DNA from 2 places in the Desulfosporosinus youngiae DSM 17734 genome. Region 1 is predicted to be linked to the other one. Evidence: riboswitches for the same ligand, from Rfam matches in the RefSeq annotation. Region 1 holds a riboswitch; the other holds the start of a gene.
What was found. A riboswitch is a leader RNA that binds a small molecule or an ion and turns the genes downstream of it on or off. The one in region 1 is predicted to bind cobalamin.

Region 1 (4,212 bases):
CCTTATGAATCAGTTCTTCACAGAAGTGCTCGACTAACAGAATGGTTAAGTCCTTTTTCTTTCGCAAATCATCCAGCATTTCATAGATTTCTGCTCGTCCGGTCGGATCAAGCTCTGAAGTCGGTTCGTCCAGCACTAAGATTTCAGGTTCCATCACCAGGACACCCGCAATCGCCAAGCGTTGTTTTTCTCCTCCTGAGAGTTCCTCCGTTAAGCGTTGATTGTACCCTTTGAGACGAACCTTCTCTAAGGTCTGATTGACCTTATGTTTAATCTCGTCGAAAGGAACCAGGAAATTGCGGGGACCAAAAGCAGTATCCTCCTCAACCGTCCGGCCAATAATTTGGGCCTCCGGGTCCTGTAAGACAAGCCCAAGAACCTTGGACAAGGACTGTACCGCTGTTTTCCCGACATTCTTTTCAGCTACGCTCACCTGTCCTGTTAATTCCCCCTCCAGAAGCTGTGGAATCAAGCCGTTTAGGCATAAGCTCAAGGTTGTCTTCCCCGCTCCTGTAGACCCCATTAAGAGAATAAACTTGCCCTTTTCCACAGTTAGGCTGATGTTTTTTAAGCTTGCTTCCGCTGAGTTGGGATAACGGTAGGAGATATTATGGAGTTCGATGGCATTTTCAGAGCGTTTTATGACGTTGATGGTTTCCAAGGTCTTCAACGGTTTTCACCTCATCACTTAAATGAGCCGGCTACCCTTAATTGCTTTGTAGGCTACTGCAGAAATAATTACGTTTAGAGCTGCTCCGACAATGAGAAAAGGCATCAGTCCCATTACCCCTCCCATGCCCATGAACGGCAGCATGGCAAAGGATGAGACAACCCCATTAAGAATAATTCCGACGATAACAGCAGGAATCAAGCCGAGTTTCTCATTCACCCAGCGATAAACTATAGCCCACAAAGCCATTTGTACAGCAACATAAAGATGAATCGGAATGGTCATGGGAAATCCGGCAACTGCTGCTGTCAGCAAATGCCCGGAAGCTATGATGATGGCTCCCGTTAGCCCGCCAAAGGCCAGGGCACTGAAAAATCCAGGTGCCGAGTCCATACCAATGGTTCCAACGGGACTTGGGATCTTTATAAGTGCTCCTACAGCACTTAGGGCAATAAAAATAGCTATAATCGACAACCGTTTGACATTCCAAGGAGAGAGTTTTGATTCCTGATATTTAGTTCCTAAATTATTCATAAAAAGTGTCATTCCTTTCGCAGTGTTCAAAGCACAAAATTAAATCTCCATTTCAGTACAGTTTACCGATTCTCGTCAGGGGCAAATCCGGAAAACTCGAAAAGGCCTGCTCTAAGACTCCGGAGGATAAGGATCGCGATGAAAAAATAAGGCATGAAGACGGCCCTGCCGATTTATCCAAATCAAGAGCGCGAGCCGGATCAAGGCGCAAACGACTGTTTACAGCAGCGGCAAGTCCGTCCGCTTCCACACGTATCCCTTTTGACCCAATAGGAAGGATGTCATGAATACTTGAGATTCCTAAGAGAACCTGCACGGCTTTGACTTGTACAATTTCCGGGTCCTCCGGATTATCCAGTTCAGAACCCACCTTAGGAAATCCTAAACAATAAATGTCGTCACCTGGCTGAGCCGTTCCAATACGCAGCTTATCTTTTTCGGCCACACCAATCACACTGATCCCAAGACCGGTTTGCTGCGTGGGTATGTTTTTCTCTGTGCTTATCGACATAGGCAACGTTGTTAATCCGGCAGATTTGAGTTCATCATTCACCCCTTTTAATAGTTCATCTCCTGTCGGGTACGGCTCATTAGAAATCGCTACGGTCAGCATTTGCGGCACAGCACCTGTGGAAATAACCTCCAGCAAGGCCACTCGTGTGGTCAGCTTTCCTGTAACAAACCAAGAGATCTGATAGGCATCCAATTCTTTCATACCAATCCCACCGCAGGAATCACAGGAAGCCACCAGATATTGTGCTTGATTTATGGAAACAACCTCAACATCCCGACCAAGATATCCCAAGCGTTCCTCCCCCTTTCTATGAACAAAAATAAAAAGTCCACAGTCCATTTTCTTGTCACAAAAGAATCAGAAAATGGACCATGAACTTTACCTTTGTTCATGACTCACAAACATCACAGGCAGGTCTCCTGACTAAGAATCATCGACACTATGCGCCTTCCCAGTTTCCCAGTGGACAATGCATAAGTCTCCTCTTTACAGTGGTGGGTCCGTCCGGGATTCTCACCCAGTTCCCTATTCACCCTATCTAAGGGCACCTGTAACTAATAAATATTGAATTAATCGTAGTTTAATACAAGAAGAAGCAGAATACAAGCTTAATTTTTGCACTGCAGCGAACAAGAAGGGGAATCTCAAGGCGGGGCTCCTACTTCTTGTTCATCCAATCCTTTTTCAGATTCGACTTTCCAGAGCTTATATCGTTCAAGATCAACACTTATTTGGGATATAACAAAGCCGGCCACTGCCGCGTCATCGACTAACCCCGCAAAGGGAATATAATCGAACACCCCATCTATGGGGGACACAAAGTAGATGATGCCCAGAACAATCATAAGCAGCGAGCGGGCAGGCATTTCCGTATAGCTGCCATTAATCCAGTCTTTAAATACTCCGAATAAAAGCTGAAATTTCTCCCATGCCTCGCCCAGCAAACTTCGCTTGGCGTCAGCCTTTCGCAAAGCATTATTGAGAAGATTTAAGGATTTTTTCTTATCGTTCATATACTCTTTGGCTTTCTCTTGATAAGGTTTTAAGCGTTTATTATTGAGGATATCTAAATCCATTCTTCCACCCCTTTACCAGAACTATAGCCTGAAATGCTTGTCCGCTTAAACTTAAATCTTTAACAGCTTGCCCTTTATGAAAGTTTCTAAATCACACACATAAAAACATACTTTTTGGAGATATTAGACTAGGAATTTACTTTAAGGAGGAATACTGAATGTCAAAGCAAGTTACTAAAATGTCTCAGCCAAACAGCGGGATCAAATGTCTAGTTAATACTTGCCATTATTACGGTTCAGGAGATCACTGTCATGCTGAGAAAATCGAAGTGCAGTCTCCTAATGCAAGTACCAGCGAAATGACAGACTGTGCAACCTTCCTTCCAGAATAAACAGTATCGTTCTTATCCCGAACTGTAAATGAAGTTTAAAGGCTTGTCTGATCCAGACAAGCCTTTAAACTTTGATTCAACGCAATTATCCTATAAATACCGAATTTTCATACATGAAAAATAAATCGTTCATCCCGGCTTTAGTCTATACCCGCTTTCTTGCTTAAAAGTCCTGCCGAAGCGATAAACTTCAAGGCTTCTTCGGAGGAGACTTCGAGAAGCTGGACTTGATCCTTGGGTACAACAATCAGGTTCCCGGCCCATTGCATTGACTGCATTAAGTAGACCGCTACATAGTCTTTAGGAATAAAAGCGCTTTCTTCATCATTGGTAAGGAATCCCAAAAGCTTAAGTTCATTAGACATATGAACCATGACTAACCGGGAAAAGCCTTTTTTATTTGCTGAGAAGGAGTTCACAGTGTCTTTAATAATTCCATAGATATTGCCCAGCAGGGGAACTTTAATCAGAACTTTGTCCAAGTAATCTAACACCCGATTTGTAAGCCAGTTCGAGGCTAATAAACCCACCAGAAATATTGCAGCAAGTGTTACGATCACTCCAAGTCCGGGAAAATATAATCCGGCACTCTCCAGCACTCCCTTAAATAACCCATCCATGACTGAGAACATTTTATAGAGAATATAGAAGGTAAGTACGATCGGAGCTAAGACAAGCAGACCCTTTAGAAAGATTCCGATAAAATGTTTCAAATTTTCCTCTCTCCATTTTTCCCATACTCGAAAAGAACCTTGCCGGCATCAGATCTCCAGCAAATTCCAATATAATAATTATGCTCTGAAATAATCCCAATGTCAAATTCTCGAACAATTCTTTTCGGCCTCAGCATTCCTTTTAGCACATAATTTCAATAACAAGTCAATGGTATAACTATTAATCCAATGTCTTGATAGTAAATGTATCATCCGCATTGAATATTAATCGATACCTTTCATTAAGGTCGTAAAAAATAATCAGAGGACTATAAGGCCCTACAGGCTCACACGTACTTCTGTGAAAAAACTCCTTTTTCAAACAAATAATTGCGTCGTCATTTTCAGACGTTGAATGAATTCTTACATCAAA
Region 2 (4,212 bases), 380 kb from region 1:
AGATGAATTAGCTGACCCACATCTCCAGGTTTCAACTCGCAACGCAAGTTGATCGTCTCGTTTCCAAAAACAGAATCTCTTGACAGAGCACTTTCAATTGCTTGGATTCCTTTGACAAGCCTTTTTTGGTTTTGCTCCTGTAATTGGACAATCATCTGATAGATTTGTTGATTGGATCGGTCATCCAGCCTTGAAAGCGTTTCTTTTCCAACATCAGTAAGGTAAAAATAATACAACCGGCCATCCTCACTGGACTTCACCCTATACGTTAAATTGTGCTTCTCGAAGCGTTTTATGATCCTGCTTAGATAGCCTGAGTCAATTCTTAGTTCCTCAATTAATTTTTTAGAAGTACAATTCTCCATATGCCCGATTTCGTACAGTACACGAGCTTCCGACAACGAGAATTCACTGCCCGGCATATGATGATCTAAAAGTCCAAGTATGTTCGTGTAAAATCGGTTAAATTTTCGAATGCTGTGCACCAATGGTGTATATATCGAATTCAATGGTTGCCTCCTCAATAATTATTTCACTATAAAATAACATATTTATCTGACTTAGCCAACTATTATTAGATGCTTTAGTCAACTAATTTTTGGCGATAGGGCATATCTGGTCCTTCGAGTTCTCGTCTCGCCTTCCGGGTCTTAGCCTTTCGGGGTTTAACTTTAAAAGCCCTTAGCACAAAAGCGCCCGGACTGATCAAAATCAATCCGGACGCTTTTGGTTTTTAGGATTACCTCATTCTAGAGGCTATAATATTTAGAAATACCTATCTGCTATCAAAAAGATCTTTCCCCTCACAGACATCCACCATCTCTCCTCGCTGCATAACCGTCAGACGTTCGCTCATAAAGTGAACGGCACTAAGATCATGAGAAATGAAAAGATAGGACAGGCACAACTCTTCCTGGAGGTCTTTCAGCAGATTAAGCACTTTAGCCTGAATGGATACGTCCAGACTGGCCGTTGGTTCGTCTAAAACAATCAGGGAAGGCTCCACACTGATTGCCCGGGCGATAGCAACCCGCTGCTTTTGACCGCCACTCAGCTCACTGGGATAGCGGTCCAGGTAACTTGCGGGCAAGTGAACCCGTTCCAGCAAGCTGCTTGCGATTTTCCACTCACTCATGCCTGGGCTGCCGAGAAAGCTGGGACAACCTTTATTCTGGCAGCGAATGGGTTCCAAAAGGGAATCCATAATCGTCAGTTTACTGTTAAATGAACCTGACGGATTTTGAAAAACCGCCTGCATTTCCCGGCGAGCCTGATAAAGCTGAGCAGAGGTCAACTTATGAAGCGGGCGGCCGTTCAACCAGATCTCCCCTTCATCCATCCGTTCCAAGGCCAGCAGACAACGGGCCAGCGTGCTTTTGCCGCTGCCGCTTTCTCCAACCAGCCCCAGGCATTCCCCCCGCCGAATGCAGAATGAAATCCCTTTGACCGCCTGATAACCCCCGGGATAGGTTTTCCAGACATTTTTCAGCCGCAGCACTTCCGGCTGCTCTAAATTAGAAATCTGAAGCAGCTGCATAGAGAACACCTTCTTCCAAGAATTCCTCACTAGAATAGGAAGACGCCGGGGAACATTGCACACCCTTTTTCATTTCATTGAAATAAGTAAAGCCCTTCAAAAAGAAGGGCTGAATTGACAAATCCCTTCACCCATCCATCGTGAGTAAAGCATAAGCAATCAGGTCTTCTGGCTCGGGGTCTTCATTTACTGCCTCCTTCCCAAGTTCCCTCAGTGAATGTGGCAGAAACTCTCCCTTACAGTGGCGGGACCGCGTCGGATTTTCACCGAACTTCCCCTGTCTTTCTCCGCTAGAGAAAAATCACTTGCTCATTTATTAAATTACCGAATTAAACTTAACACAAAACGACAACTTGGTCAAGCATAATGGCTGCTCCAAACTTTTTGTTCAAGGCAACTGCCTGCGAACGGCTTCTTTATCCCTGCTGCACTCTAAGCGGCCGATTTCGTCACCATGATCTAATATCACAACCGAAGGGACTTTTTCTATACCATATTTCTTAGCAAGATTCTTCTTAGTGGCTATATCCAGTTTGACAATCCTGTAACCCTCGGCTTGAGCGGCCTGCAGTTCACCATTGACTTCTTCTAATAAAGTACAAAATTCCAGACTTTCGTTGATTAAGGCATTAAAGAAGAGGATTAGAACCTTTTGCTGACTCTGAAGAACGCTCCTATTAAAGGCCTCCAGTTCTTCAATGTAGCGCTCGGCCGCAACGGCGGCCGCAGCCCCGTCCCCGGCTGCCGAAACCACTTGTCTCAAGTATTTGACCCGATTATCCCCGGCCGCATAAACCCCTTCAAGATTGGTTTCCATCATCACGCCGACGGGGATATATCCCCTCTTGTCCATCCCGACACCACTCTCTTTAAGATATTGAGTGGAGGGAACCATGCCGACAAAGAAGAAGACGCCCTGGCAGGCTAATTCTGAAGAACACCCTGTTTTTATATTTTTAATTTTTACTCCCTCAACACTCTCATCTCCCAAAACCTCTTCCACCGTGGAGTTCCAGACAAACTCCATTTTTTCATTTTGAAAGGCGCGTTCGGCACTGATTTTATTGCAATCCAGAATCCCTTCATCATGGAGTACGATGACCGTTACTTTTTGGGCAAACTTGGTGATATACATACCTTCCTCAATGGCTTGATCCCCGCTGCCAATGACGACCACGTCCTCCCCTTTAAAGAACTCCGCGTCACAGGTAGCGCAATAGGCCACCCCACTGCCTCGGAGTCTTTTTTCCCCGGGGATATTCAGGAGCCTCGGCTCACTGCCGCCGGCAATGATCACAGCCTTAGCAGCAAATTCCTTACCCTTTTTGGTTTTAATTATTTTAGTTTCTTGAGAAAAATCGGTACTCACAACTTCATCTCTTAAAAACTCCACACCAAAGCCTTCGGCATGTTTCTTAAAGTCAAGCATGAGATCAGAACCGCTGATTTGCGAATAACCGGGATAATTAACAATTTCACGGGTCGTATTCACTAAGCCGCCAACGGTCCCTTTGTTGATAACCAAAGTTTTAAGCTTAGCCCTCCCCCCATAAATCGCGGCGGACAACCCGGCGGGTCCGCCGCCAATAATCAGTAAATCATACCTACCAGCCATTTCCTCACTCCACCTCATGATTCTGAATTCAGCACGTCAGTGATTCTTTCCTCGACATCCTCTTCCTCAACGGCACCGGCTAACTTGCCTTGGTATTCACCATTCTTGAAGAAGAGAATTTGCGGAACCCCTTTTAACGAAAACCGTTGATATAGAGCCTTCTCTTCCTCAACATCGACATAATAAAAACCAAACCGACCTTCAAATTGCGGTTTTAAGTCTTCTAAGATAGGTACGACTCCCTGACAGACATGACAGCTTTTTCTGGAAAAGATAACCAAGCAGGACTCACCCTTATCATAAATAAGCTCTTCGAACTGCTCAGCATTTAATAGCGGTAAGGACATTTTCTTCACTCCTTTGTTAACCCTTATTTCTAGAGTGCCACGGATAAATGAGTGTCATATCGTTTATTGTCAATATTTAAATAGAGCTTAAAGTCGCCCGTCAACCCTTCTCGGCTTACATAAAATTGAAAATCATTATCGCTTTGCTCCTCAAAGGAAACACAAGCTGCGGTAACATCATGAACCACTGTGGGCACTGAATAGAACTTCGTTTCCTCTTCACCCTTCAATTCCAGGAAAACTTCAGATCCTTCCTTAAAGCTTGCTCGAAGAGCCAGACGATCTTCCTCAAGAATTAAGGATAGCTTGTGTTTTGCCGGCAGTTCTTCTCCAGCGTCTTTGAATTTAACCTTCAAACCAAATTCCGGCGTTACTCCAAATCCACCGAGGAATTCTCCTTTACCCAGGGTAAAATTGGTCGTTTCATCATAGAGGGCAAGCCTTCTGGCCCGGTAATAATTACCGCCCACAACCTTCAATTCATATTTTACGTCATCATTTTCAACCTCAACAGTGATGGATTCTAAGGTCAGATGAATATGCTCATCCTTATATTTGTTTAAGAGCATTGCGCCTAAACCATCGGTATGTTTTCCCCTATAGGTAGCAATCCCGCCGGAGTGAATCATATAGTGTCCTTCATTGTAGTAATCGACATTGCAAATATAAGGGGAATAGAATTCGGCGCCTCTTTCCTTGCCATACTGCCAAAC

Region 2: it holds a riboswitch for cobalamin, as region 1 does, so the genes downstream of both, DESYODRAFT_RS12490 (ABC transporter ATP-binding protein) here and DESYODRAFT_RS10850 (hypothetical protein) in region 1, are expected to answer to the same signal.

Annotation. Positions count from the first base shown of each region.
Region 1 covers NZ_CM001441.1:2,324,658-2,328,869, reverse strand. Annotated here, with positions in the region: gene DESYODRAFT_RS10860 (ABC transporter ATP-binding protein) at 1-670, opposite strand, end outside; gene DESYODRAFT_RS10855 (ECF transporter S component) at 689-1,204, opposite strand; gene DESYODRAFT_RS10850 (hypothetical protein) at 1,257-2,009, opposite strand; cobalamin riboswitch at 2,111-2,285, opposite strand; gene DESYODRAFT_RS10845 (YkvA family protein) at 2,363-2,794, opposite strand; gene DESYODRAFT_RS27300 (DUF1540 domain-containing protein) at 2,953-3,126, shown strand; gene DESYODRAFT_RS10840 (DUF502 domain-containing protein) at 3,267-3,839, opposite strand; gene DESYODRAFT_RS10835 (hypothetical protein) at 4,021-4,212, opposite strand, start outside.
Region 2 covers NZ_CM001441.1:2,704,118-2,708,329, reverse strand. Annotated here, with positions in the region: gene DESYODRAFT_RS12495 (bifunctional helix-turn-helix transcriptional regulator/GNAT family N-acetyltransferase) at 1-509, opposite strand, end outside; gene DESYODRAFT_RS12490 (ABC transporter ATP-binding protein) at 776-1,537, opposite strand; cobalamin riboswitch at 1,679-1,857, opposite strand; gene trxB (thioredoxin-disulfide reductase) at 1,926-3,152, opposite strand; gene DESYODRAFT_RS12480 (thioredoxin family protein) at 3,167-3,499, opposite strand; gene DESYODRAFT_RS12475 (aryl-sulfate sulfotransferase) at 3,529-4,212, opposite strand, start outside.